DNA from 3 places in the Lentzea sokolovensis genome. Region 3 is predicted to be linked to each of the others. Evidence: riboswitches for the same ligand, from Rfam matches in the RefSeq annotation. Region 3 holds a riboswitch; each other region holds the start of a gene.
The links. A riboswitch is a leader RNA that binds a small molecule or an ion and turns the genes downstream of it on or off. The one in region 3 is predicted to bind S-adenosylmethionine.

Region 1 (9,508 bases), on a different contig from region 3:
GGGAACAGGAGCAGAGATCGGTTCCGCGTCGAGTTCGGAGAGCAACCTGTAAGGCACTCCGTGCTGGTCCAGAACGGCAGCCAGAGCGTCGAAGGGGCTGCCGAGCAGGACCAGACGCGAATCGATCATGGCGAGCACCCGCAGCGTGTCCTCGGCCCACTCGGCCAGGTCGGTGCGTGGTGTGGGTTGATGCAACATCGTGACGCTGCCACCACACAGCCATGCGGCTTGCACGGCTGGGGCGATCACGGCTGGTTCGGCGGCGAGCACGGCGATCGCGGTGCCCGGCGCCACGTCGAGCGCACCGGCCATCCGCCGGGCGCGTTCGTGCACCTCGGCCCAGGTCTGGCGGACCGGCGCGGCGGGTTCACCCGTCGTCATGCCCCTGTCCCCACCGCTGGAGGCCGTCGCCAGCATCACATCCACGAACTGACTCATGTTCGCGATCGTAGTGGCGCCGTTTGGTCCATCAGGGCGAAACGTTATGCCACGCGAAACGCGATACTCCCCAGTACAGGTACGCAGGAGGAGGTCATTGGTGGATCGGGGCGGCCCCGGAGCGCAGCATCGTCTACCCGCGCATCCGGCACCTCTGCTCTCCGCGCAGGACGTGGCCCTGGTCGCGTTCCACCGTCCCCCGCGTGGTCAGCGCGGGTACGACGCGGCTGAGGTGGACGCGTTTCTCGACCGTGTCGAGAGCACCATGAAGAGCAAGGACATCCTCACGCGCGAAGACGTGCTCAACATCAAGTTCAGCACCGCGACCCGTGATCCGGGCTACGACGTGAACGAGGTCAACGTCTTCATGGAACTCGTCGCGGACACGTTGCGGTCCACTCCGCAACGCCAGCAGGCCTCCGCACCGGCCCAGGGCGCCCACGCCACGTCGCAGGCGATGAGACCCGCGGTGCGACTGTCCCCCGACGACGTCGCCGCCGTGCGCTTCCACAAGCCCAGACCGGGGACCCGCGGCTACCACGAGGGCCAGATCGACGCGTTCCTCGACCGCATCGAAGGCACTCTGCGTGGCAGGGACAACCTGACCGCCCAGCAGGTGCAGGACGCCGTGTTCGGCGAGACCGCACCGGGCACGTTCGGCTACGACGAGGAAGACGTCGACACGTTCCTCGACCTCGTGGTGCTGATGTTCGAGACCGCACCGCCGCTCAGGGCGGCCCCGCCGACGACGCAGCTCCCGCAGCAGCAACAGCGGCCGCAGCAGCGCCGCCCGCAACCAGATCCACGCCCGCGGCCCGAGCCGCGTCCCCAGCCGCAGCAGCGCCGCCCGCAGCCGCCGGCCCCGCTGCAGCCCGTTCAGCAGGCCGCGATGCCGCAGTCCATCGACTCGCCGAAGCTCACCGCGGCGGACATCCGCAACATCGCGTTCCACCGTCCTCCCCGTGGCCGCCGCGGCTACCAGGAGTCCCAGGTGGACGCGTTCCTCGACCGCATCGAGGCGACGCTGCTCGGCCAGGACAACCTGACCGGCAAGGACGTCCGCGACGTCCGGTTCTCCCGCCCGCTGATCGGCAGGCGCGGTTACGACGAGACCGAGGTCGACGGGTTCCTCGGCCAGATCGAGCAGCAGCTCTCCGGACCGGTGCGCAGCATGCCGCAGGTCAAGTCGTGGAAGGACCTTCGGCAGCTGCGGATCCCGCAGGCCGCGGCCGGTCAGCGCGGCTACCGCACCGCGCAGGTCGACCGGATGCTGGAGGAGATCGGCGTCGCGCTCGACGGCATGCTCGGGGCGAGCTCGGAAGAGGTCATGAAGGCGCGCTTCAGCTACGCGTTGCTCTCCGGGCAGGGCTATGACACGTCGTTCATCGACGAGCTGCTGCCCCAGCTCGCCGCCGAACTCCGCCGCAAGGGCAAGTAGTCCAGGGCGGGTATCAGCCCTCGACGACCTCGGCCGCCGCCATCCACTGAGCCTCCACGTCGGACTCCTCCGCCAGCACGGCGCGGAGTTCGGCGTCGAGCTTCAGCAACCGACCGGAATCGGTCGCGGCGTCGGCGAGCGCGGCGTGCAGTTCCGCTTCCTTCTTGTGCAGCACCTCAAGACGCCGTTCCAGCCGAGCCAGCTCCTTGCGAGCGGCGCGCTGATCGGCGGCGTTGGACGGCGCTTTGCCGGCGGCAGGAGCGGCAGCCTCCCTGTCGCGCATCGAGTCGCGGCGCTTGAGGTACTCCTCGATGCCGCCGGGCAGCTCGGTCAGGCCGCCGTCGCCGAACAACGCCACGACCTTGTCGCACACGCGCTCGACCAGGTACCGGTCGTGCGAGATCACGACGAGCGTGCCGGCCCACGAGTCGAGCAGGTCTTCCAGCTGCTGCAACGTGTCGATGTCCAGGTCGTTCGTCGGTTCGTCGAGCAGCAGCACGTTCGGCTCGGCCATCAGCAACCGGCACAGCTGCAGCCGCCGCCGTTCGCCACCGGACAGGTCCGAGACCGGCGTCCACTGCTTCTGCGCCGAGAAACCGAACCGCTCGCCCAGTTGTGACGCCGACATCTCGTACTTGCCGAGCACGACGCGCCGCGCGACCTCCTCGATCGCCTCCAGCACGCGCATCGACCCGTTCAGGTCGAGCAGCTCCTGCGAGAGGTGCGCGATCTTGACCGTCTGGCCCTGGATCCGCTTGCCCGTCTCGGTTTCCCGTTCCCCGGCCAGCAGCTTCAGCAACGTCGTCTTGCCGGAGCCGTTGACGCCGACCAGACCGATCCGCTCGCCGGGGCCGATGCGCCACGTCAGGTCGCGCACCAGGTACCGGTCCGGAATGGACAGTGTCACGTCCTCGAGCTCGATCACCGTGCGCCCCAGGCGCTTCTTGGCGAACGCGAGCAGCTCGACGTTGTCCCGCAACGGCGGCACGTCCGCGATCAGTGCCTCGGCGGCCTCGATCCGGTAGCGCGGCTTCGAGGTCCGCGCGGGCGCGCCGCGGCGCAACCAGGCGAGCTCCTTGCGCGCCAGGTTCTGCCGCTTCTCCTCCAGCACGCCCGCGAGCCGGGTCCGCTCGGCGCGGGCGTAGATCCAGTCGGCGTAGCCGCCCTCGTACTGCTCGACCTTGCCCAGCACCACTTCCCACGTGCGGTTGCAGACCGTGTCGAGGAACCACCGGTCGTGGGTGACGACGACGAGCGCGCACTTGCGGGCCAGCAGGTGCTCCGCGAGCCACCGCACGCCCTCGACGTCGAGGTGGTTCGTCGGCTCGTCGAGCACGAGGAGTTCGAGGTCCTGGATCAGCGCGGCCGCGAGCGCGACCCGGCGCCGCTCGCCACCGGACATCGTGGAGACCACGGAGTCCAGGCCCAGCGCCGTGATCCCGAGTCCGTCCAAAATGGACCGGACGCGGGCGTCGGCCGCCCACTCGTGCTCGGCGTCGAAGCCGAGCGGGTCGATCACCGCGTTGCGCACCGTGGAACCGTGCGGCAGTTCGGTCCGCTGCGTCACGACGGCCATCCGCAGATCGCGCGACCGCGACACCCGGCCGTCGTCGGCGGGCTCCACCCCGGCCAGCACCTCGAGCAGCGTCGTCTTGCCACCGCCGTTCAGGCCGACGACACCGATGCGGTCGCCCTCGTTGACGCCGAGCGACACGCCGTCGAGCAGCGGCCGGACGCCGAACGACTTCGACACGGACTCCAGGTTGACCAGGTTGGCCATCAAAACCTCACGACTAGTAAGAAACTGCCCGGTGCAGGCTACCCAGCAGGGCCAAAGCCCTCGGCTACGCGTGCACCTCGGGGGGCGTCGGCTTGGGCTCTTCAGTCGCGATCACGCGCGCTCCGGGCACCGGCCCGTGCGCCACCCGCACCGTCCGGCACACACCGGCGCCGGCGAGCTCAGCGGCCACGCGGACCGCCGTGTCGCCGTCCTCGCACAGGAACGCCGTGGTGGGCCCGGATCCGGACACGATGCCGGCCAGCGCGCCCGCGTCGACGCCCGCGCGCAGAGTGCGGCGCAGGTTCGGGCGCAACGAGACGGCCGCGGCCTGGAGGTCGTTGCCCAGCAGCAGGGCGAGCTGACGGGGGTCGCCGGAGGACAGGCCCTCCAGCACGGCCTCGACCGCGCCGACGCGCGGCGGGTCCCCCTCGGCGCGCAGGCGGTCCAGCTCGTCGAACACGTCCGGAGTGGACAGTCCGCGGCGGTCGAACGCCAGCACCCAGTGGAACTGGTGGCGGCCCAGCACGGGGACGATCCGCTCGCCGCGGCCGGTGCCCAGAGCGGTGGAGCCGTACAGGGCGAAGGGGACGTCCGCGCCGAGCTTCCCGGCCAGTTCGGCCAGCTCGTCGCGGCTGATGTCCAGGCGCCACAACGACGACAGGCCGACCAGCGCCGCCGCCGCGTCCGCGCTGCCGCCCGCCATGCCGCCCGCGACCGGGATGGCCTTGCGGATGACGACGCGGACCTTGGGGTCGTCCGCGTCCTTGCCGACGTGGGTGGCCAGCAGCTGGACCGCGCGCCAGGCGAGGTTCGAGGCTCCGGTGGGCACCTGGTCGGCGCCCTCGCCGTACACCTCGACTCCTGGCTCGTCGGCGACCGCGACCGTGACCTCGTCGACCAGGGACAGCGCCTGGAAGATCGTCACCAGGTCGTGGTAGCCGTCCGGGCGCACGTCTCCCACGGCCAGGTGCAGGTTGACCTTGGCCGGGACGCGAACTGTGACCGGGGGTGGAACGACTGCGAGCACCATGTCAGCGTACGGGCGTTCTGGTGTCCCGGACTCCTCCCCCGGCCACTGTCACCGTCAGACCGGGATGACCGAACCGTTGAAGGTCTGCTTGATGTAGTCCTTGACCTGCTGCGATCCGAGCAGCTCCGCCAGGTCCCTGACGCGCTTGTCGTCCTTGAGCTCGGTGCGCGTGACCAGGCCGTTCGCGTTCGGGTTGCCCTCGGCCTTCTCCAGCGCGAGCGAGTCGGTGGCGGGCTTGAGGCCGGCGTCGATGGCGTAGTTGCCGTTGATCACGGACGCGTCGGTGTCCTCCAGCGAGCGCGGCAGCTGAGCGGCCTCCAGGGGCACGAACTGCAGGTTCCTGGGGTTCTCCGCGAGGTCGCGCACGGTCGGCTGGTCCACGGCCTTGAGCTTGATCAGGCCGTTGGCCTCCAGCAGCTTCAGGCCGCGAGCCTCGTTGGTGGCGTCGTTGGCGACGGCGATCTTGGCACCCGACGGCAGCTCGTCGAGCTTCTTGACCTTCTTCGAGTACAGGCCGAGCGGCTCGACGTGGACGGGCTCGACCCACTCGACCTTGGCGCCACTCTCCTTGGTGAACGTCTCCAGGTACGGGACGGTCTGGAAGTAGTTGGCGTCGAGCGACCCGTCGACCAGCGCCGTGTTCGGCTGCACGTAGTCGGTGAACTCGACGACCTCGATCTTGAGACCCTTCGACGCGGCGAGGTTGTCGGCCACGTACTTGAGGATCTGGGCGTGCGGGACCGGCGAGACACCGACCTTCAGCGTGTCGGACGCGCTGGCACCCGACGAGCAAGCGGACAGAGCAGTCAAACCGGTCAAAGCGACTGCGATCAGGGCAGCACGAATACGCATGACGTTCCTTTTGAGAAATTGCTACGGGTCAGACGGAGGCGTGCCGGCGCCGGTCGGACGCACGGGCGGCACGGGTGAAACCGAGTTGGATCACGGTGGTGAGCACGGCGAGCCACGCCACGGTGCTCCACAGGATCCGGTCGTTGAAGCGCTGGTAACCCTCGCGGATCGCCAGGTCGCCGAGACCACCGCCACCGATCACGCCGGCCATCGCCGAGTACCCGATCAGGGCGATCACGGTGACGCCGATGGCGTTGATCAGCGCGGGCAGCGACTCGCGGATCAGCACGCTGCGCACGATCCTCAACGTCGAGGCGCCGGTCGTGATCGCGGCCTCGACCACGGTCACGTGCACCTCGGACAGGATGTTCTGCACGAGCCGCCCCACGAACGGGATCGCTCCCACGGCCAGCGGAACGATGACCGCCGTGCTGCCGATGGAGCCGCCGACGATGAGGCGGGTGACCGACGTGAGCGCGACGAGCAGCACGATGAACGGCATCGAGCGGCCCAGGTCGGTGACGAAGCTCAGGATCCTGTGCACCGCGGTGTTCGGCCGCAACCCGCCCTTGGCGGTGAGCTGCAGCCAGACACCTACGGGAACTCCGAAAACCGTGGCGATGACGGTGGAGACGCCGACCATGTACAGCGTCTCGCCGGTCGCTTCGAGGAGGAACGAAAGAACGTCGGACCAGGGTGTTGCAGACCTCACGCAGCTACTCCCTGGGGGCCCTTCAGGGACCTCTGCACCGAGCCGCCGGCCTCGCCGATCCACTCCAGGGCGGAGTCCGAGCGCTCGCCGTTCAGGCCGAGCCGGAAACGCGCGACCGGGGTCTCGCCCAGGCGCGTCAGACCGCCGCCGACGATGTTCAGCTCGACGCCGAACCGGTGCGCGGCCTCAGGCAGCAACGCGCCGACCGCGGCGAACCCGACGAGCACGACGTCCGCGACGCGGTCGTAGCTGCTCTCGTTGATCGGGTTCAGGTCGACGGCGGGCAGCAGCGCACTGCTCGTGCGGCTCGCGACGTCGTTGACCAGGTCCAGAACCTTGCCGTGCTCGACGACGCGGCCCTGCTCCAGCACAGCGACGTCATCGCAGATCTTGCGGACCACGCCCATGTCGTGCGTGACGACGAGAACGGTCACACCCAGCTCGGCGCGCGCACGGTCGAGCACGGTCAGCACGGAACCGGTGGTCTCCGGGTCCAGAGCGCTGGTCGGCTCGTCGGCGAGCAGCACGGACGGGTTGGCGGCGAGGGCGCGTGCCACGGCGATGCGCTGACGCTGCCCGCCGGACAGCTGGTCGGGGTAGGAGGCGGCCTTGTCGGTCAGCCCGACGAGGTCCAGCAGCTCGCCCACACGGGTGCGGCGCTGCGGTCCGGGGATGCCCGCGGACTCCAGCGGCAGTGCGATGTTGCCGGCGGCCGTGCGCTGACGGAGAAGCGAATCCCCTTGCGGCACAACGCCGATCTGGCGGCGGGCGGCACGCAGGGCCGACCCGTCGAGGCTGGTGATGTCGGTGCCGTCGACGCGGATCGCACCCGAGTCGGGACGCTCCAGCAGCGCGACGCACCGGGCGAGCGTCGACTTGCCGGCGCCACTCGGGCCGACGACGCCGAGCACGGTTCCGGCCTCGACGTCGAGGGTCACGCCGTTGAGGGCACTGACGCCCTGGAAGGACTTGGTGAGGTTTTCGACAGTGATCACGTCTGCTCCACGGCTGCGCGCGACAGCACACTGTCCGATTGAGACGGACGTGCGCGGTCGAAGTTTCTGCTCAGGTGTGCGCCACTCGATGACTGAGTGCGCGTCAAAGGACTCTGAAAAGGCGCCTTAGACGAGGTGGCGACGACATGCAGAAGACGAGCGACGGCACTGGTCGATGACTCGACGGCGCGTCAGCATTCGCACGGTACCCATGGTGCTCCTCCATCGGTCCTGGCGTTAGCACCTGCCCGCATCCAGCGGGTGGTTGCTGCGACGTCGTAGAGCCAGGTCTCTCAGTCGCTCCGGATGGCAAGTAGCAGTCAACCGGACGGACGTTCGGTTGCGCAAGCCAGATTCCGATTCGTTCGACAGATCACACTGTTGGCCGAAGGATCCCCGGCCTAGACCTCGGCGATCCGGATGAAGTCGATCACGCTCAGCTGCTCGCCCCGCTGCTGGGGATCCACACCCGCTTCGGCGAGCAGTTCGTCAATGTTTCCCGGGTTGCCGGCCCAGCCCTTGAGGGCGGCTCGCAGCGTCTTGCGGCGCTGCGCGAAAGCGGCGTCGACGATCGAGAAGAGCTTCTTCCGGTCCACTGTGGACAGCGGCTTTTCGTGGCGCTGGAACCACACCAGGCCCGAGTCGACGTTGGGCGCCGGCCAGAAGACGTTCTTGCCGATGGAGCCGGCCTTCTTGGACTCCGCGTACCAGGCGAGCTTCACACTCGGGACGCCGTAGATCTTGCTGCCGGGCTTCGCGGCCATCCGGTCGGCCACCTCGGCCTGGACCATGACGAGGCCCTTTTGGAGGCTCGGGAGTTCGGCCAGGAGGTGGAGCACCACCGGGACCGCGACGTTGTACGGGAGGTTCGCGACGATCGCGGTCGGTAGGACCGGCAGGTCTTCTTGGGTGACTTTCATGGCGTCCTTGAGGACGACGTGCAGCTTGCCCGCGTTGTCCGGGTCCATCTCGCCGACCGTCTGAGGCAGCCGCTGCGCCAGCGGCGGGTCGATCTCGACCGCCACGACCTGCTTGGCGGCGGGCAGCAGGGCGAGCGTCAGGGAGCCCAGGCCGGGGCCGACCTCCAGGACCACGTCGTCCTCCGTCAACCCGGCGGCGGCGACGATCTTGCGGACCGTGTTCGGGTCGTGCACGAAGTTCTGGCCGAGCTTCTTGGTCGGGCGGATGCCCAGCTCTTCAGCCAGACGACGAACTTCGGCAGGTCCCAGCAGGCTCACCGGTGCATTCTCGCAGGCTCGCCGGTGGAGGGATGGCTGGGCATGTCATGACCGCTTCACCGGGCAGGTCTTGGTTCACCCGCCTCGGCTTCGTCGTGACCCTGCGCGAGCCGCATCCGCGTGCACACCATGAGCCGGCCCCCGGAAACGACGAAGACCGCCCGTGGCGAACCAGGGCGGCCTTCGTCAGGGGGACGGAGAGGGTGGTGCGTGTTTACGGCAGGCCGAGCTTGGCGCGGCAGCCCGGCCAGGCGCCGTACGTGCCGCCGGAGCGGTCGCGGAGCTTGGTCGCGATGGCGATCTGCTGCTCGCGGGTCGCCTGGTGCGGAAGCTGCGCGTAGACGGTGCCGCCGTTCGAGGCCCAGGTGCTGGCCGAGAACTGGAGACCGCCGTAGTAGCCGTTGCCGGTGTTGATGGCCCAGTTGCCACCCGCCTCGCACTTGGCGAGACGGTCCCAGACCTCGCCGTCGGGCAGCGGCTTGGTGCCGACCGTGATCTTCTTCGGCTTCGGCTCCTTGGTGACCTTGCCGCCGATCTTCTCGCGGCTGATCTCCTTGCCGTTCTTCACGGTCACGCGGTACGTCGACGTCTGCTCGCCCGGCGTGCCGGGGTCGGTGACGGTCTGCTGGCCCGCGGTCATGTTCGGGTCGTTGGTCTTCTCGACCGGAGGCGCGACGGGCTCGTTCACGTTGATGACCGTGACGCCGGTGCGCGAGATGTAGACCTCGGCGCCGGTCGCGAGCTTCACGTCCATGCCGGACGCGACGGCGTCCTCGGGGCCGAGGGAGAGGTTCTCGGCCTTGAGCAGCTCGTCGACGGTCAGTGCGGTCGTCTGGACCTCGCGGACCGGGTTCGCGCCGTCGAAGAGCTTGATGTTCTTGCGGGTCTTGACCTCGACGCTCATGCCTTCCAGCGGCACGTCGTGCGAGCCGGGCATGGACATCCAGGCGCCTTCGAGCGGCACGCCGAACTGCTTGGCGGCCTCCTCGACGGTGACCGAGCGGACCCAGTCCTCGCGGGCCTGG
Region 2 (9,508 bases), on a different contig from region 3:
ACCATGCCCTCGACGGGGACCGCCTGAACGGTGACCGGCTGCGGCGGCGCGGGCAGCGTGATCTCCAGCGTCGACCCGGCCATGAGCCGGTCGGACTTGCCGACCACCCGGCCGTCGACCAGCACCTCGTCGGAGTCGACGATGGCCGCGACGACGGTGCGGGACAGGCCGAGCAACTTCGCGAGGCCGGCGTCGACGCGCATGCCGTCCAGACCGTCGGGAATCGGCAGCGTTCGGTATCCGCTCACGCGGGGTGCCTCGACCTTCTTCTCCTTGCAGAACCTGCTAAATCTACCAGGAGCAGCTACTTCGGCTCCGCCGCACCGTCGGACTCCACCGTGGGCGTGGGCTCCACGACGAGCGCGGGCTCGTCCTTGTGGACGGTCCCGTCGTAGTCGTGCCGCAGCAGCGCCAGCACGATGACCGTGGCGCCACCGCCGACGATCGCCATGTCCGCGACGTTGAACACCGGCCACACCTGGCCGTACGGGTCGAACAGCGACAGGAAGTCCACGACGTGGCCGCGCATCGGGCCCGGCTCGCGGAACAGGCGGTCGGCGAGGTTGCCGACGGCGCCGCCCAGCACCAGGCCGAGGCCGACGGCCCAGCCCTGCGAGCGGAGGTTGCGCGAGATCCAGAGGATGAACCCGGCGACGCCCAGCGCGATCAGCGCGAGGATCCACGTCTGCCCCTCGGCCAGGCCGAACGCGGCTCCGGGGTTGCGGACGAACGTCAGGTAGAGCACGCCGCCGAAGAGCTTGATCGGGTCGGCGCCCTCGAGGAACGCCACGGACACGACCTTGGTGAGCACGTCCAGGGCCAGCACACCGACCGCCAGGAGCGCGAGGATCTTCGTCCGCGGCTCCGGCAACGAGCCGGAGATCGAACCGGAGATCGAGAACTCGTCGTCGTCCTCCTCCGCCTTCGCGGGGGACTCCTCCGGTTTCTCCTCGGCCTTCCCCGCGGCCGGCTCCTCGACGACGATCGCGGGCGTCGCGACCGTCTCCGGATCGCTGACCTGCGCTTCCTCCGGCTTGTCAGCGACCTTCCCGGCAGCCTTCTCGGCAGCTTTCTCCGCGGCCTTGGCCTCGTCACTCACCAGGTCATTGTCCACTACAGGGACTACGCGAGGAACGGCGGCAGGGTTCGGTTGTCGTCCTGCGGAACCCAGCGGCCGTCGCGCTGCGCGTAGGTCCACTTCGGACCCTCGGTGACGAGAGTGCGCAGCGCCGCGACCAAACGGTCCACGTGCTCGGGCGTCGTACCGAGGCCGATCGACGCGCGCACGGCGCGTTCCTCGTGCGCTCCGGCCTGCTTGACCAGCCGACCCACGATCACGTGCGCGCAGAACGCTCCGTCACGCACGCCGATGCCGTACTCGGCGGACAGCGCCGCCGCGAGGAAGCCCGCGTCGAAGCCGGAGATCGTGAAGCTCACGACGCCCACCTTGTCGGCGTCGGTCAGGATCGCGAGCTCGCGGAGGCCGGGGATCGTGCGCAGGCCGTTCTGCAGGCGCGTCAGCAGTTCCTGCTCGTGCGCGACGGTCTGCTCCCAGTGCCGCGACAGGATCTCGCAGGCCGCGGCCAGCGCGTGCACGCCGACGACGTTCGGGCTGCCGGCCTCGTGCCGCTCGGGCACGGCGGACCAGGCCACCCCGAGACGGTCGCCGTGGTCGGTCACCTTCGAGGTCGCACCGCCGCCGACCAGGTACGGCTGGGCCTGCTGCAGCCAGTCCGCGCGGCCGACCAACACGCCCGCGCCGAACGGCGCGTAGATCTTGTGGCCCGAGAACGCGATGTAGTCGACGCCCAGCTCACGGGCGTTGATCGGACGGTGCGGGGCGAGCTGGGCCGCGTCGAGCGCGATCCGCGCGCCGTGCCGGCGGGCGACCTTCGCGAGCGCGGCGACCGGCCACAGCTCCCCCGTGACGTTGGACGCCCCGGTGACGATCACGAGCCGAGGGCCGACCGGGGCGGCGGCCAACGCCCGGTCCAGCGCGACCACTGCGGCGCCAGACGAAGACGGTGCGGGAACACGCTGAACGTTGGGGCCCCTCCACGGCAGCAGGGCCGCGTGGTGCTCGCTGTCGAACAGGACGACGGCGGTGTTCTTGGGAACGCTGCGCGCCAACAGGTTCAGCGAATCGGTGGTGTTGCGGGTGAAGACGACGGTGTCGGAGGAGTGCGCCCCGACGAAACGGCGGATGCGGTCGCGGGCCTGCTCGTAGACGCGGGTCGAGACCTGCGAGGCGAACCCGGCGCCGCGGTGCACGCTGGCGTACCAGGGCAGCAGCTCGTCGACGGCGTCGCGCACCTCCTGCAGACAGGGCGCCGAGGCGGCGTGGTCGAGGTTGGCGTAGGTGACGCGCTCTCCGGTGACGAGCGGAACCCGCAGGTCAGCGCCGACGACAGCCGGAACGGCGGTGGTGGTTCCAGGGGTGATCGCGAGCGTCATCGAGCTGCCTCCGAGGCCAGGGGCCCCGTCCAGCGAAGGCCCGCGCTTGACCGGCGCCCCACGCGCCGGACCAGGTCCTCACCAAGGGCACCCCACCGCGGTTGGAGGGTTGCCGGCCAGCAAGCTTGGGCTTGACGCTGGCTCTCATGACCTGCCGACGACGTTAGCGGAGGCTGCCGCGCCCGTCGACACCTGATTCAGATGCTGAGAAGCATCGGTGACCGACTAATCGCCGGACTCGCCCTTCCACCGTGCGTAGCGACCGGCGCGGTCGACGGCACGTACGCGCCGCTCAGCGGCATCGCGCGCTTCCTCGGTGGTGACGATGAGCAACTGATCGTCCGTCTGCAGCCGGGTCGTCGGTTGTGGCGTGAAACTCTTTCCCGAGCGCACCACGAGGCTCACCGTGGCGCCGATCGGCAGCCGCAGTTCGGTCATGTAGACGCCGTGCAGCTTCGACCCGCGCTGGATGTGCACCTGCAGCAGTTCGGCGCCCAGCTCGTCGAGCGGCGAGGAGTCGACCTGGACCTCCTGCGCCTCCCCCGCCTTCACCAGCCCGAGGCGCCGGGCGAGGAACGGCAGTGTCGTGCCCTGCACCACCGTCAGCACGATGACCAGCACGAACACCACGTCGACCAGTTCGCGCGCGCCCTCGACCCCCTGGATCAGCGGGATCAGCGCGAACACGATCGGCACCGCGCCGCGCAGCCCCGACCAGGACAGGAAGACCTGTTCCCGCCACGGCACCTTGAACGGCAGCGAGGCGAGGAACACCGACAGCGGCCGGCCCACGAACGTCAGCACCACGCCCGCGACCAGGGCGGGGAACAGCACGTCGAGCAGCCTCGACGGCGAGGCGTAGAGGCCGAGCAGCACGAAGAGCCCGATCTGGGCGAGCCAGCCGAGACCTTCGGCGAACGAGAGGGTGTCGGCGCGGTGCGGCAGGCGGGCGTTGCCCAGGACCAGCGCGGCGACGTAGGTGGCGAGGAATCCGGAGGCGTGCGCGAGGTCGCCGGCCGTGTAGGCCATCACGCACACCGCCACCGTGGCGAGCGGGTACAGACCGGTGGAGGGCAGTGCCGCGCGTCTGAGCCCGGCTCCGCCGAGATAGCCGAGAGCGACGCCGATGAGCGCGCCCACGCCCAGTTCGTAGATCACCAGCAGCGGCGCGGTCCACGAGATCGCGTCCGACGAGGCCAGCAGCACGACGGCGATGTAGACCGGCGCGTCGTTGAGGCCCGATTCCAGTTCGAGCGCGCCCGTGAGCCGCGGCCCGACACCTAACGAGCGCAGGACGCTGAACACGGCGGCCGCGTCGGTGGACGACAGCACCGCGCCCCACAGCAACGCCATCCGCCAGTCGAGGCCCAGCAGGAAGTGCAACGCCGTCCCGGTCACCGCCACGCTCACCACAACGGCCACTGTGGACAGTGCGACGCCCAGCCACAGCGAGGACTTCACCGCGTTCCAGCGGGTCGTGATGCCGCCCTCGGTCAGGATCAGCACGAGTGCCGCGATGCCGAGGGACTGCGTCAGGTCGGCGTCGTCGAACTTGATGCCGAACGCGGCCTCGCCCAGCAGCACGCCGATGCCGAGGTACAGCAGGAGTGAGGGCAGCCCGAGCCGAGTCGACACCCGCACCGCGATCACGGAGATCAGCAGTACGGCCGCGCCGACGCCCAGAACGACCGTGACGTCACCCACCTGGACCATTCTGGTTGATCACCATCGATTCCGACGAATCCGACGATCGCATCTAGCGGGCTCATGCGCGGTGGAGCATGTTGATCTGTGGCTCAATCCCTAACCCTGCACGGAGTTGAACCATGAGGATCCTGATCGCGCTGGCGGCCGCCTTGATGGTGACCGGAGCAACCACAGCGCAAGCGGCCGCCCCCGCGGCTCTGGCAGCACCGAACATCAGCGTCGCGAACGTCCAAGCACACCTGAACCAGTTCCAGTCGATCGCGAGCGCCAACGGCGGCAACCGCGCTCACGGACGACCGGGGTACCTGGCCTCGATCAACTGGGTCAAGAGCAAGCTCGACGCGGCCGGCTTCACGACGCGCGTGCAGTCGTTCACCTACGGCGGCGCCACCGGCTACAACCTGATCGCGGACTACCCCGGCGGCGACGCGAACAACGTCGTCATGCTGGGCGGTCACCTCGACAGCGTCACGGCGGGCCCCGGCATCAACGACAACGGCACGGGTTCCGCGTCGATCCTGGAGGTCGCCCTCCAGATGAAGGCGACCAACTTCCAGCCGACCAAGCACGTGCGGTTCGGCTGGTGGGGCGCGGAGGAGCTCGGGCTGCGCGGCTCGACGGCCTACGTGAACTCCCTGTCCACCACCGAGAAGTCGAGGATCAAGGCGTACCTGAACTTCGACATGACCGGCTCGCCGAACCCCGGCTACTTCGTCTACAACGGCGCCGACGGCCAGCCCACCGGTTCGGTGGCGCTGCAGCAGCGACTGCAGGCGGGCTTCACCTCGATCGGCGTCCAGACCGAACTCACCAACGTCGGCGGCCGCTCCGACCACGCGGCGTTCGCGCGGGCGAACATCCCGACCGGCGGCACCTTCACCGGCGCCGAGCAGACCAAGACCTCGGCACAGGCGGCGAAGTGGGGTGGCACGGCCGGTCAGGCCTTCGACCGTTGCTACCACCGCTCCTGCGACACCACGTCGAACATCAACGCGACGGCTCTCGACCGCAACGCGGACGTGATCGCCTACGCGTTGTGGAACACCGCGGCCTGATCATTTCGCGGTGAGCACCTGCACGGCCTCGTCGAGCACCGGTTCGACGAGGCCGGGCAGGGTCGCCCACATCTGCGCCTGACCGAGGTAGAGGCTGAACGCGATGAGCGCGCGCTTCTTCGCGTGATCGTGGTCGAACCCGAGCTGCTCGAACAGCTCGGTCAGGTAGTTCAGGCGTTTCTCCGTGACGCGCCGCAGGACCGGCGCGATCACCTCGTTCTCGGCGCCCGCCTGCAACGCCATCTCCACCGAACCCTTGCGGCCGCGGTCGAGCACCGTGCCGAACAACGTCCTGAGCTTGTCCCGCGGTGACTTCTCCGCCTCGACCAGCTCGATGACCTTCTCGGTGTGCTCCCGCTCCCACCGCTCGACCGTCGCCTTCAGCAACGCCTCGCGGTTCGGGAAGTGGTGGTAGACGCTGCCTTTCGTGGCCCCCGCCTGCGCGGCCAGCGGTTCGATCGCGACGGCTTGGAGCCCGCCGTCGGCCAACGCTCTCAGCGCTATCTCAGTCCAGTCATCGCGATTCCGCCGCACCACGCTTCCATACGCTACCGTACGTTTCAGGAACATACGGCAGCGTATGGAAAGGGATCCTCATGATCAGGAACGTCCACACCCGCGACCTCGGCGTGCCCGCGGGCCCGTTCGTCGACCGCGTCCAGGAGCTCTGGCCGCCCGCGTGGGGCAAGCAGGAGTTCGACCGCCCGCTGGGTGTCGGGGCGGACGGCGGCCACGGCCCGATCCGCTACCGCTGCACGGAGTTCAAGCCAGGTGAGTCGATCACCTTCGAGTTCACCGAGGTCTCGGGCACGCACACGCTCTCGGCGTCGGGCACCGTCATCCGGCACGAGCTGATCGGCGACTTCGACCTGGCCGCACGACTGCGCTGGGCGCTGGTGGTCCGCTGGCTGCACGACGCGTGCCTGGAGGACCTGTTCGACAACTTCGAGCGCGCGGCGGGACGCGAGCCCGCCGCACCGGCCAGGTGGTCGCCCTGGGTCCGGCTGGTGCGGCGGGTGATCGGCGCGGTGATGAGGCGTCAGCGGCAGAACAGCTTGGCGGGCCCCTCGTAGTACTGCCCGCCGTACAGGTCGCCGTTCTCGGCGAGCACGCTCGGGAAGGCCATGGTGAAGGGGTAGGACCAGCGGTCGACACGGCCGTCGGCGCGTCGCACGGCCCCGCTCCAGGACAGCAACTCGTCACCGGCGTCGTTGACGTCGAACACGGGGCCGAGTTCCATGGTGCGGACGACCTCGCCCCGCAGGTTCCACTCGACCGACGTGGTCGCCCACTCCCCGCCCCTCTCCGCCGACCACCCGTAGACGCGGCCGTCCCGGATCAACGTCGGAGAGACCTCGTGGTGCCCCGCCAACGGCTGGAGTTCAACGCGCTCGCCCTCCGAGCCCCAGACGTAGCCCTGCCGGACCCCGTCCGCACTCGTGGCGGCGACGACGTTCCCGGCGTCGTCCATCCCCGAGACCTGCCAGAACCGCCCGTCGTCGGTGCCTTCGAGCGGCATCGGAGAGGCAGACCCGGCCGGCCAGACCACCAACGCCCCGCCGGAAGCGCCGGCGACGTCGCCGTCCGCGTTGATCGAGCGCACCGTCGACGGCTCACCGGGCAACTCGCCGAGCTTCTCCTCACCACGCCACACACCGTCCTCACCAGCGCTGATCAGCACACCGTGCCGGTTGATGTCCGGGGTGGACCTGGACACGGGGAACTCGACCGTCCTGGCGACCTCCCGGTGCCAGATCACGACCGACGTGCCCCCGCCGGAAGCCAGCCAGTCGCCCTCACCGGCGAGCGGGCCCACCGAGTGCTGACCGGCCGGAATCGGCAAACGCTTCATCCACCAATCGCACCCCGTGTCCGCCCGCGCGGTGGCGGGTGCGACCAACGCACTCGTCACCAACACCGCGGCGCCTGCCGTCAGGCGCCATCCCCCAGCAACCACGTGCCACCCCTCCCGAAGAGATCGACCGTTCAGCTGGAGGTGTCCTCCTCGACACGAGATGTTGCATCCAAAAAGGCGGCGTGCGGTGGGCGAACCCACCACACGCCGCCATGTGGCCCGTACCTACGCCTTCGCGACCGCGACCTTCACCTTGGCGCCGTCGCCGACCGTGCCCTCAGAAGAGCCCTCGCCGAACACCACCGAGGTCGTCAGCGTCTCCGACCGCACGAACTCCAGGTGCGGCTCCACGGCGGAACGCACCGCGTCCGGAAGCTCCAGCGTCAGCGTGATCCGGTCGGACACGTCGAGCTGAGCGTCCTTGCGCGCCTGCTGCACGACGCGAACCAGGTCACGCGCGACGCCCTCGGCCTCCAGTTCCGGCGACAGCACCGTGTCGAGCACGACGACACCGGCACCGCCCGGCAGAGCGGCCGTGGCGGCGGGATCCGTTGCCACCAGGCGCTGTTCGTACTCGCCCTCGAACAGCTCGACACCGGCGGCGACGATCTTTCCGTCCGCTTCGGACCAGTCGCCGGCCTTGACGGCCTTGATGACCTTCTGCACGTTCGGCCCGAGCCGCGGACCGGCGGCCCGCGCGTTGACGACCAGCTGGAACTGCCCGTAGGCGTCGACGTCCGTGGACAGCGACACCTCCTTGACGTTGACCTCGTCGCGCACGATCTCGGCGAAGTCCTCCAGCGAGCCCGCCACCGGCGACGCGACCGTCAGGCGCGCCAGCGGAAGCCGCACGCGCAGCTTGTTCGCCTTGCGCAGCGACAACGCCGTCGAGCAGACGTCCCGCACCTCGTCCATCGCCGCCACCAGCGCGTCGTCCGCCGGCACGTCCTCGACCGACGGGAAGTCCGTCAGGTGTACCGAACGGCCACCGGTCAGCCCGCGCCACACGACCTCGGTCGTGTAAGGCAGCAACGGCGCCGTCACGCGCGTCACGATCTCCAGCACGGTGTGCAGGGTGTCGATCGCGTCCTGGTCACCGTCCCAGAACCGCTGCCGCGACCGCCGCACGTACCAGTTCGTCAGCACCTCCAGGTACTCGCGCACCAGCTGGCACGCACCGGAGATGTCGTAGACGTCCATCGCCGCCTGGACGTCGCGCACCAGGTCGTGCGTCTTCGCCAACGCGTACCGGTCGAGCACGTTCTTCGAGTCGACGCGCCACGTGCCCTCCTTCCCGGAAGCGTTGGAGTACAACGCGAGGAAGTACCAGGAGTTCCACAACGGCAGCACCGCCTGGCGCACCGCGTCCCTGATGCCGCGCTCGGTCACCACGAGGTCGCCACCGCGCAGGATCGGCGACGCCATGAGGAACCAGCGCATGGCGTCGGAGCCGTCGCGGTCGAAGACCTCGTTGACGCTCGGGTAGTTCTTCAGCGACTTGGACATCTTCTGGCCGTCGTCACCGAGCACGATGCCGTGCGCCACGCAGTCGCGGAACGCGGGCCGGTCGAACAACGCCGTCGCGAGCACGTGCAGCGTGTAGAACCAGCCGCGCGTCTGCCCGTTGTACTCGACGATGAAGTCGCCGGGGTAGTGGTTCTCGAACCACGCCGCGTTCTCGAACGGGTAGTGCACCTGCGCGAACGACATCGAGCCCGACTCGAACCAGCAGTCGAGCACGTCCGGGATGCGCCGCATGACGGACTGACCGCTCGGGTCGTCCGGGTTCGGCCGCGTGAGCTCGTCGATGAACGGCCGGTGCAGGTTGTCCGGACGCACGCCGAAGTCGCGCTCCAGCTCGTCCAGCGACCCGTACACGTCCGTGCGCGGGAACTCGGGGTTGTCCGAGGTCCACACGGGCAGCGGCGAGCCCCAGTACCGGTTGCGCGAGATGTTCCAGTCGCGCGCGTTCTCGAGCCACTTGCCGAACTGGCCGTCCTTGATGTGGCCCGGCACCCAGTTGATCTGCTGGTTGAGCTCGACCATCCGGTCCTTGAACTGCGTGACCGCGACGAACCACGCCGACAGCGCGCGCTGGATCAGCGGGTTCGCACACCGCCAGCAGTGCGGGTACGGGTGGTCGTAGGTCTCGTGGCGCAGCAGCAGGCCCGCGTCCTTGAGGTCGCGGATGATCAGCTTGTTCGCCTCGAAGACGTGCACGCCCTGGTACGGCGCCACCTCCGCGGTGAACTTGCCGTCCGGCCCGACCGGCACGACGACCTCGATGCCCGCCGCGTCCGTCACGACCTTGTCGTCCTCACCGAACGCCGGTGCGATGTGGACGATGCCCGTGCCGTCGTCGGTGGTCACGTAGTCGGCCGTCAGGACCTGGTGCGCGTTCTCGCGGCCCACGAAGAAGTCGAACGGCGGCAGGTAC
Region 3 (9,508 bases):
CGCGGTTGGCGCCTTATACGCGCGCGTCGCTGCCTCCTGCGCTGACGGCGCGCTATCTGCGGGACATGCACCAGTCGGTCCGCAATCTTCAGTACACGATGCCGGCGGTCGGGATCGTGCCGTCGGTGCACCGCGCGGCTACGTACGCGTACGCGCATCAGGGGCACGCGGCTGCGGTTGCGGCTGTGCGCGGGTGGGCCGCAGGTGCGGAAGTGCCGTTGCTGAACCTGCCCGCCGTGATCGGGGAGCACGTGCGATCCGGTGCCGGAAATCCGGACGGGATGCACTGGGGCTGGGAGGGACACGAGCTGGTGGGCAAGGCGATGGCGGAGTTGATCTCTTCCTTGGACGCCATCTCGTCCGTGGCGTTGAGTCCCTCGGAGGAGTGAGCCCCGTAGGCTCGTCGCTCGTGCGCATCTCCATCGTCACCGACTCGACGGCATACCTGCCTGAGGGGTTCGCGAAGCGCCATGCGATCACTGTCGTGCCTTTGCACGTGGCGGTGGACGGTGCCGGACGCCTCGACGGCGTCGACTTCGGTCCCTTCGAACTGGCCGCTGCCCTCGCCGAGCACCGCCGGGTGACCACGTCCCGTCCCACGCCTGGCGAAATTGCCGCCGTCTACCGCGAAGCCTTGTCGTCCTCCGATGCCGTCGTGTCCGTACATCTCTCTCGTGAGCTGTCCGGGACGTGGGAGGCCGCACGGCTGGCGGCCGAGGAGGTCGGCCCCTCGCAGATCCGCGTCGTCGACTCGCGGTCGACGGGCATGGGACTCGGGTTCGCGGTCTTGCGCGCGTGCGCGGCCGTGGCGGCTGGAGGTTCGCACGCCGAAGTGGAGGACGCTGCTTCCGCGGCCGCGTCCCAGACCCGGATGTTCTTCTGCCTCGAGACGCTGGAGCACCTGCGCCGAGGCGGCCGGATCGGCACGGCGGCGGCGCTGGTGGGGACCGCGCTGGCGGTGAAACCGTTGCTGCACATGGACGACGGCCGGATCGTGCCGCTGGAGAAGGTGCGCACCATGAGCCGCGCCGTGGGCCGCTTGGTCGATCTGGCGGCGGCCGCGGCGGGTGACGGCCCGGTCGGACTGGCCGTGCACCACCTGGCCGCTCCCGAACGCGCCGCGGAACTGGCGACCCGCCTGGACGAACGGCTGCCCGGCTCGACGGGATGCGTGATCTCGGAGGTGGGCGCGGTGATCGGCGCGCACACGGGCCCAGGCGTGCTGGGAGTCGTGGTGCTGCCGGGAGGACCGGACAGTCTCCCACAGACCCCCGACAATTCCCCGTCCTCACGGCCCGAGTGATCGCGACCTGTCCACAACCCGCGAGTAATCCACAGCCCCGGAGCCAACCCCACATCCCCGCCCACCCCGCTCCGTAACGTCGCTCGCATGTTCCCCCGCTCCCACCAGGACACCCTCCCGACCGAACGCCTGGCCGCCCTGGCCGACAAGGTGAGAGCCGACCCGACCCTGGTCTACGCACGATCAGAGGACTCGGACGAACACGGCCCGCCTCGCCGCCGCTTCTCCCTGCCGCGCCTCCCACGCCGAGGCCTGCTGGCGTTGGGCGTGGCCGTGGCGTGCGCGGTGATAGGCCTGGGCAGCTGGTGGCAGAGCCCCGCCGCCGAACCGGCTCCGGACCTGGCGCTGGTCAGCACCTCGGCGTCGGCCCCCGAACTGGTCGTGAACGTGATCGGCGAGGTGGCCACCCCAGGTCTGATCACCGCACCGTCAGGCGCACGGGTGGCCGACGCCATCCGCCTGGCAGGAGGCATGAAACCGGGCACCGACCTCCACAACCTGAACCTGGCCCGAAAACTCACCGACGGCGAGCAGATAGCGGTGGGCATCCCGCCCCCACCCCAGGGCGGCGCGGCCCAGGCCGGTGCGTCGCAGCCGAAGCTGAACCTGAACTCCGCCACGGCGACCGACCTGGACGCCCTCCCCGGGGTGGGCCCGGTGACGGCTCAGCGCATCGTCGACCACCGCGCCCGCAAGGGTCCCTTCGCCTCGGTCGACCAGCTTCGCGACGTGGAGGGCATCGGCGATTCGAAGCTGGCCAAGCTGGTCGACCTGGTCCACACATGAGCCTCGCCGCCCAAGTCCTGGGCCTCTACCACCGCACCAGGGCCCAGTACCGCCACCTGACCAGGCCGTCGCTCGTCCCAGCCGACCACAACCACGTGACCCGCCCACTGGCCGTCGCCTTCCCGGTCCACCGCTCCCCGACCCCACCCCGCCGCCGATCCCGCCCGCTGACGACAGCCCTCCGCCACCTGCTGACCGAAGCCTTCCCCCCGCCCGCACCACCGCGCCCAGTGCCACCCGCTCCGCCCTCAAGCCCGGCGGTTCCCCGCCCACGACCATGCCGCCTGTGCGCGGCGACCGTCCAACCCTGAATCTGCGGCCGGCACAACGGAATCAGCCGCTTCTCCGCGCCCTGCCGTCCGATCCGCTTCCTCTCCCACCGCAGCCCTCTTCTTCGCTGCACCGTGCCGCAGTCCTGGAACGTGCTGCCATCCCAACGAAAACCAGCGACCTGCCCGCCGAGCCGTGATTCCAGACCCGGATCGGCCGCCGGTTCGCGCTCACCCCCGAGCAACGGCCGCACACCCCCAACCCACCGATCGGAGTCAGCCATGCCCTCGGTCCGCATCACCCGTCACACCCGCATCGACACCGCCTGGTACCACCCCACAGCCCGACGCCCCCAGGTCCAGCCGCAAGTTCTCCCACGCCACTCACGGCCGCGCCCTCCGAAGCTGCCCCAACCCCGCCAGGGCAGCCCCACTCCTGACCTGAGACCTCCCACCGACCAGGGGAGGCCCCGATGTCTCGCAAACACCCGGTAACCCACGACTACCGCCTGGTCCCCGCGGCCGCCGCAGTCTGGACCACCGCCGTGGCAGGCCTCTTCGTGAGCTGGCAGGCAGCGGCGATCACCGGCCTGGCAGCAGGAGCCGTAGGCCTGATCGCCTGGCGAAGAGCGTGGTGGGCCAGGACCTGTGCGATAGCCCTCCTGGTCTCCGGCCCGCTGGCGGCGGCCTGGGTAGGAGGCCACGTCCTGCGAGCCGAGTCCCACCCGCTCCACCTGGCCGCCAACGAGGGCCGCACCACCACCCTCACCGTCGAGCTCACCACCAGACCGAAGGGAATCCGGGCCGCGGGCTTCGGCGGAACCCAGGCAGGCGTGGAGAACGTCGTGATCAGAGCGACCGCGAACGGCGCCCAGCTCGTGCTGCTTGCCCCGGCGGACAAGTGGCGGGATCTGTTGCCAGGCCAGAAGGTCACGGTCAAAGGCTCGCTCGCTCCACCCAGGGGCGGCGACCTGGCGTCGGCACTGCTGCGGGTACGAGGTCCGCCGGGCGATCCGCAGCCTCCGCCGGTCTGGCAGGCCTGGGCCGATGAGCTCCGTGACGGCCTGCGGCAAGCCAGCACAGTGCTGGACGACGAGGAAGCCGGTCTCCTGCCGGCGCTGGTGGTGGGCGACACCGAGCAGATGGCACCGCGCATCGTGGAGGAGTTCCGCACGGCGGGCCTTTCCCACTTGCTCGCGGTGAGCGGGGCGAACCTGGCCATCGTCTGTGGTGCGGTCTACCTCTTGACGAGGCGGCTCGGTCCCCGTCCGGCGGCTTTGGCCGCGCTGGCGGCGCTGGTCGGGTTCGTCATCCTGGCCGGGCCGGAGCCGAGCGTCCTCCGGGCCGCGGTCATGGGTGCCGTGGCGTTGGTGGGGCTGGTGCTGGGCCGGCAACGGTCCGCGGTGCCGAGCCTCGCGACGGCGGTGGTCGTCCTGGTGCTGCACGATCCGGCGCTGGGCGGTGATCCGGGGTTCGCGTTGTCCGTGGTGGCGACGGCGGCGTTGGTGCTCGTCGCGCCGAGGTGGGCGCGTGCGCTCAAACGGCGTGGCGTGCCGAACGGGCTGGCCGAGGCGATCGTCGTGCCGATGGCCGCGAGCCTCGCCACGGCTCCGTTGGTGGCGGGATTGTCCGGGCAGGTGAGCCTGGTGTCGGTGGTGGCCAACCTGGTCGCCGGTCCGGTGGTCGCGCCGGCGACGGTGCTGGGTGTGCTGGCGGCGGCCGTCGCGCCGCTCTCGCCCTGGGCGGCCGAGGTCATCACCCGCGTTGCCGGACCCGCGGTGACCTGGCTGATCCAGGTCGGCCGGCAGGCGGCTTCCGTGCCCGGTGCGGCGGTCGGCTGGCCCGCCGGCTGGGCCGGGGCGATCGCGCTGACGGCCGTCACCGTCGTGGTCGTGTCGTTGCTGCGGTTCAAGAAGACGCGGACGTTGGTCGTCGCTGTGCTCGTCGGCGGGTTCGTGGTGCTGGTGCCCATGAGAGTCGTGGCGCCGGTCTGGCCGCCCGACGGGTGGAAGGTCGTCAGCTGCGATGTGGGCCAGGGCGATGCGCTGGTCCTGGCCACCGACACAGCGGACACGGCGGTTCTCGTCGACACCGGGCCCGACCCCGGCGCGGTGGACCGTTGCCTGAAGACGTTGGGAATCAAGAAGATCCCGCTGGTGGTGCTGACGCACCTGCATGCGGACCACATCGGCGGTCTCGACGCCGTGCTCACCGGGCGTGCGGTGGGGGCGGTCGCGGTCGGGCCGCTCAAGGAGCCCGCGTGGGCGTGGAGGGAGGTCGGCCAACGAGCCCGCGCCCGGAACGTGCGGGTGGTCGAGCCGAAGGTGGGTGAGCGATTCACGTTGCCAGGACTGGAGTTGGAGGTGCTGGGACCGAGGCGGCCGCCGGTCGCTCAGGACGAGAACACGACGGTGAACGACTACTCGCTCGTGCTCAAGGCGCACACGAAGGCAGGCCGGGTGTTGCTCACCGGTGACGTCGAACTGGCCGGCCAGGCGGCGTTGCTGGGGGAGCGGGACCTCAATGCCGAGGTGCTCAAGGTGCCGCACCACGGTTCGCGGTACTCGCTGCCCGCGTTCCTCAAGGCGGTGCGGCCGCGGGTGGCGCTGGTGAGCGTCGGCACGGGCAACAGGTACGGGCACCCGAGTCCGCACGTCCTCGACGTGTTGCGAACGGGAGGCGCGTTGGTGTTGCGCACGGACAAGGACGGAGACCTGGCGGTGTTGCCGGGAAACCGAATCGTACGAAGGAGAAGAGATGGTCTGGGTCAGGTTGTTCAACGCGCGTTACCCGATTCCCGGTGGCACGCCAGGACTCGCATGGGCGCTGTGGCAGACGAACTACTCGGCGACGCCGTGGCCGCACGACGAGCTCAAACCCGATTTCGGTTACTACATCTGCGAAACGCTCGAAGACGGCACACGCGCCGTCACGTACCGGGCGACGACCACGCACGTGCTGCCGCCGACGAAGGCCGCGGCCCCGGAGGAGGCGTACGACCTCGCCGCGGAGCACGTGTTCGACGACGGCCTGCGGATCGCGCCGGACACCTGGCACGACTACCACTACAACGCGCTCAAGGCGGAAGCCCCGTGGCCGCAACGGATCGTGGCGTGGCGCGCGAACGTGGAACCGGTCGGACCACACGTCGTGGACGGCCTGCAGCGCTTCCCGCGCACGGGCTGGCTCAAGACGGAGGCGATCTCCCTGTGAGCAACGCGTTCAGTGGGCGTGGTCGGCAAGACTGTTGACCAGTGGCAGGGCCAGCGGTGTCGTTGTGGGCCACGGCAAGCTGCCTGGAGCCGATCGCCAGGTGAGATGCACTCGGGCGAACCACCCAGGGTCTTCTTCGACGCTGTAGACGACCTCGTCGCAGCCGCCGCAGCGAGCGATCGCGATGACCTTCTTGCCACGCAACGGGTGTTCGTCCGGGACTTCGGTCCGCAGTTGAGCTTCCAGCTCCGCTTTCTCGCCGTGCGGGATGAATGACCACGGCTCAGGCAGAGGTTGCAGCGTCGCGAACAGGTAGTCGTGTTCGGGACCAGAGCCCGCATCGGACCACGGGCCCGTGTCGCTTTCCGGTCGCCATGCGACGTGGTCACAGGTCTTGCACCGCCGAAGCTCACGTACCTGAAGAGGCTCATCAGGTGCAGGTCGGCGCACGGTGCGGCCGTTCAGCGGTGCAGAACAGGTCGGGCACAGGTCCACGCCCGGAGCATGGCAGGAGCCGATGATCAAGCACAACGCGGTTCGGGGACGCGGGCGCGTCCCCGAACCGGAGGGAGGTGATTAACCCAGTGCCTTGATGACGGCCTCGGCGGACGCCGGGACCGTCGCGCGCGGGCCGATCGTGTCGCCGAGCGCGTCGAGGGTCTTGAGGCCGTCGCCGGTGATCAGCAGCACGGTCTCGGCGTCCGGGTCGAGCTGGCCCGACTCGAACAGCTTCTTCGCCGTCGCGACGGTCACGCCGCCGGCGGTCTCGGCGAAGATGCCCTCGGTGCGGGCGAGCAGCTTGATGCCCTCGACGACCTCTTCGTCGGTGACGTCGTCGATGGCGCCGTTGGTGCGGCGCACGGCGTCGAGCACGTACGGGCCGTCGGCCGGTGCGCCGATCGCCAGCGAGCGGGCGATCGTGTCCGGGCGGACCGGGCGGATGACGTCGTGGCCCGCCTTGAAGGCGGCCGAGATCGGGGAGCAGCCGGTGGCCTGCGCGCCGAACACCTTGTACGGCGTCGCTTCGACCAGGTCGAGCTGGCCGAGTTCGCGGAACGCCTTGTCCACCTTGGTGAGCTGCGAGCCGGACGCGATCGGCACGACGATCTGGTCGGGCAGGCGCCAGCCGAGCTGTTCGGCGACCTCGTAGCCGAGCGTCTTCGAGCCTTCCGCGTAGTACGGGCGGACGTTGACGTTCACGAACGCCCAGTCCTCGTTCTCCGCGGCGAGTTCCTGGGCGAGGCGGTTCACGTCGTCGTAGTTGCCGTCGACGGCGATCAGGGCGCCGTCGTACACGGCGCTCATGAGGATCTTGGCGCGCTCAAGATTGGAGGGAACGAGAACGACCGACTTCCAGCCCGCGCGGGCGGCGGCCGCGGCGACGGCGTTCGCCAGGTTGCCGGTGGACGGGCAGGCCAGCACCTTGAAGCCGAGTTCACGGGCGGCGGCGAGCGCTACGCCGACGACGCGGTCCTTGAACGAGTGGGTGGGGTTGCCGGTGTCGTCCTTCACCCAGATCTTGCGGACGCCCAGGGCCTTGGCGAGGTTGTGCGCCTCGACCAGGCGGGTGCCGCCGGGATCGGTGTTCGGGTGCTGTTCCACAGTGGACGGAACAGGGAGAAGGCCGCGGTAGCGCCAGATCGACCTGGGGCCGGCTTCGATGTCCTCGCGCCGGATCTTCCCGAAGTCGTAGGCCACTTCCAGCGGCCCGAAACACTCGAGACAGGCGTACTCAGGAGCGAGAGGCGTTTCATTTCCGCACTCACGGCACAGCAGCGCGCGGGCGGGGCCGAGGTCGAACTTGGTGCTCGTAGGCACAGAGACAGCAGTCATCGCGAGGTATCTCCTCATCTTTCCCGCGAAATCGAACGGGTCGGAATTGGCACCGTGATCGTCTTCTACGCGCAGTTCTGCGCACAGCGGTGACGCCGGTTGCCGGGGCTTCGTCGGGCCGTTCCCTCTGCCCCTCTGGATGAGCGGTGTTCAGTTGTGGCTACCAACGTACGGCACCCGTCCGGTGGTCAGCCACCAACGTCCACGATTCGGGACGTGGGAAGATGCGGAGCGTGAGCGCACCGGAGTCACTGCACCTCGTCATCGGCGAGGAGGAGTTGCTGGTCGAACGTGCTGTTCGGGCGGCTCTCGAGGCTGCCCGCGAGGTCGATTCGACCGCCGATCTGACCCGCGTCCAGGTGACTGATCTCACGGCTCCGGAGCTGGCCGAACTGGTGAGTCCGTCGCTGTTCGCGGAGGGGCGCGTGATCGTCCTGCAGAACGGGCAGGACATCAGCAAGGAGGTCGCCGACACGGTGCTCTCCTACGTCAAGGCGCCCGCGGACGGGGTCACGCTCGTCGTCGTGCACACGGGCGGTGGTCGCAGCAAGGCGGCCAAGGACCTGCCCGGACAGCTGAAGAAGGCCGGTGCCGTGGTCACGGAGTGTGCCAAGGTCACCAAGTCCGCTGAGCGCGAGGCGTTCGTGCGCAACGAGGTGCGGCGGGCGGGCGGCAAGATCGACCCGGACGCCGTCGCCACGCTCATCGACGCCGTGGGCACGAACCTGCGCGAGCTCGCGGCGGCCTCGTCGCAGCTCGTTTCCGACACCGACGGCAAGGTGACGGTCGAGGAGATCCGCCGCTACCACCAGGGCAAGGCCGAGGTGACGGGGTTCGCCGTCGCGGAGAAAGCCGTTGTCGGTGACCGGGCGGGTGCCATGGAGGCGTTGCGCTGGGCCATGCAGCTCGGCGTGCCGCACGTGCTGGTCGCGGACGCGTTGGCGGACGCGGTGCGCACGGTCGCACGCGTGACCGCGGTGGGGCGCGCCGACCCGTTCAGCCTGGCCGGTCCGCTCGGCATGCCGCCGTGGAAGATCAAGAAGGCGCAGGCCCAGTCGCGTGGTTGGGACCAGGCGGGGCTCGCCGACGCGATGCAGGTGGTCGCGGGGCTCAACGCCGACGTGAAGGGCGTGGCGGCCGACGCCGACTACGCGCTGGAACGTGCCGTGCTTCGGATCGTGGCCGCGCACAGCCGCCGCTGATCCGCGAGATCACCGCGAGCGCGGGATCCCGATCAGGTACTGGGCTCCCGTGAAACCGGGTTCGACGCCGATCGTCCAGGTGAACGACTCGGTGCCGTCCAGGCCGTCGACCATCCGCCGCAGTTCCGCGCGCCCGTACATGCGCAGGAACGACACGACGCTGTCCCAGAACATCATGAACGGCAGCACCGGCACGACGTAGGTCAGCACCAGCCGCAGCAGGTAGCGCGGCAGGGGATTGCGCTGGAACGGCGCCGCCAGCAGCACGGCCAGCGTGAGGAAGAACGGGAAGACGAGCACGTAGAGCCACGACCGCTTGGTGTCCACGACGACCATCGGCTGCCGGGTGTCGACGGCGTTCTGCAGCATGCGCGTGGCCAGTGCGGGCGGGAAGTGGTGGAAGGCGCCGTAGATCGTCCGCGTCCCTTCCAGCCGGCAGTCCGTGGCGTCGACCGACGACGGCACGTGGTCCACCGAGCAGCACGGGTCCGGCAGCCGCCGCCGATTCCCCGCGGCGACGCGCTCGAACGCGGGCACGTTCGGCACCAGGTCCGTCAGCGTGACCTGGGTGTGGACACCCGAAGCGTGCAGCCGGCGCTGGATCAGCGGCACCGGCCCGCCCGAACCGGCACAGAGGTCGACGATTCGGTGGTCCGCGCCCGACCGCAGGGCCAGCGCCAACGGGCGTGCGTACTCGCGCGCGGCGTCCGTGAGCCGGTAGATGGTCGTGATGGACTCCGTGTGCAGCGTGCGCAACACGGCCGGCGTGCCGTCGAGATCGTGGAGCTCGACGAACTCGATGCGCGGAAGCGATTCCATGGAGCTACGCCTACCGTGCCCGAGGCCGCATGCGAAAGGGCTCCACCTCCGCGAGGAAGTGGAGCCCTTTGCAGAAGCTCGAT

Region 1: it holds a riboswitch for S-adenosylmethionine, as region 3 does, so the genes downstream of both, SK854_RS14660 (methionine ABC transporter ATP-binding protein) here and thrC (threonine synthase) in region 3, are expected to answer to the same signal.
Region 2: it holds a riboswitch for S-adenosylmethionine, as region 3 does, so the genes downstream of both, SK854_RS23895 (aminotransferase class V-fold PLP-dependent enzyme) here and thrC (threonine synthase) in region 3, are expected to answer to the same signal.

The regions. Positions count from the first base shown of each region.
Region 1 is NZ_JAXAVU010000008.1:23,572-33,079, forward strand. It holds gene SK854_RS14630 (fatty acyl-AMP ligase) at 1-438, opposite strand, end outside; gene SK854_RS14635 (DivIVA domain-containing protein) at 539-1,876, shown strand; gene SK854_RS14640 (ABC-F family ATP-binding cassette domain-containing protein) at 1,890-3,656, opposite strand; gene SK854_RS14645 (4-(cytidine 5'-diphospho)-2-C-methyl-D-erythritol kinase) at 3,721-4,683, opposite strand; gene SK854_RS14650 (MetQ/NlpA family ABC transporter substrate-binding protein) at 4,741-5,538, opposite strand; gene SK854_RS14655 (methionine ABC transporter permease) at 5,567-6,250, opposite strand; gene SK854_RS14660 (methionine ABC transporter ATP-binding protein) at 6,247-7,245, opposite strand; SAM riboswitch class I at 7,465-7,558, opposite strand; gene rsmA (16S rRNA (adenine(1518)-N(6)/adenine(1519)-N(6))-dimethyltransferase RsmA) at 7,647-8,477, opposite strand; gene SK854_RS14670 (transglycosylase family protein) at 8,698-9,508, opposite strand, start outside.
Region 2 is NZ_JAXAVU010000010.1:408,764-418,271, forward strand. It holds gene SK854_RS23885 (RluA family pseudouridine synthase) at 1-203, opposite strand, end outside; gene lspA (signal peptidase II) at 305-1,099, opposite strand; gene SK854_RS23895 (aminotransferase class V-fold PLP-dependent enzyme) at 1,123-2,454, opposite strand; SAM riboswitch class IV at 2,492-2,606, opposite strand; gene SK854_RS23900 (potassium/proton antiporter) at 2,680-4,158, opposite strand; gene SK854_RS23905 (M28 family metallopeptidase) at 4,281-5,216, shown strand; gene SK854_RS23910 (TetR/AcrR family transcriptional regulator) at 5,217-5,753, opposite strand; gene SK854_RS23915 (SRPBCC family protein) at 5,813-6,289, shown strand; gene SK854_RS23920 (hypothetical protein) at 6,256-7,068, opposite strand; gene ileS (isoleucine--tRNA ligase) at 7,297-9,508, opposite strand, start outside.
Region 3 is NZ_JAXAVU010000019.1:7,606-17,113, reverse strand. It holds gene octT (diglucosylglycerate octanoyltransferase) at 1-389, shown strand, start outside; gene SK854_RS46720 (DegV family protein) at 410-1,303, shown strand; gene SK854_RS46715 (ComEA family DNA-binding protein) at 1,391-2,089, shown strand; gene SK854_RS46710 (DNA internalization-related competence protein ComEC/Rec2) at 2,832-5,609, shown strand; gene SK854_RS46705 (hypothetical protein) at 5,581-6,096, opposite strand; gene thrC (threonine synthase) at 6,148-7,404, opposite strand; SAM riboswitch class I at 7,416-7,550, opposite strand; gene holA (DNA polymerase III subunit delta) at 7,629-8,606, shown strand; gene SK854_RS46690 (hypothetical protein) at 8,616-9,425, opposite strand.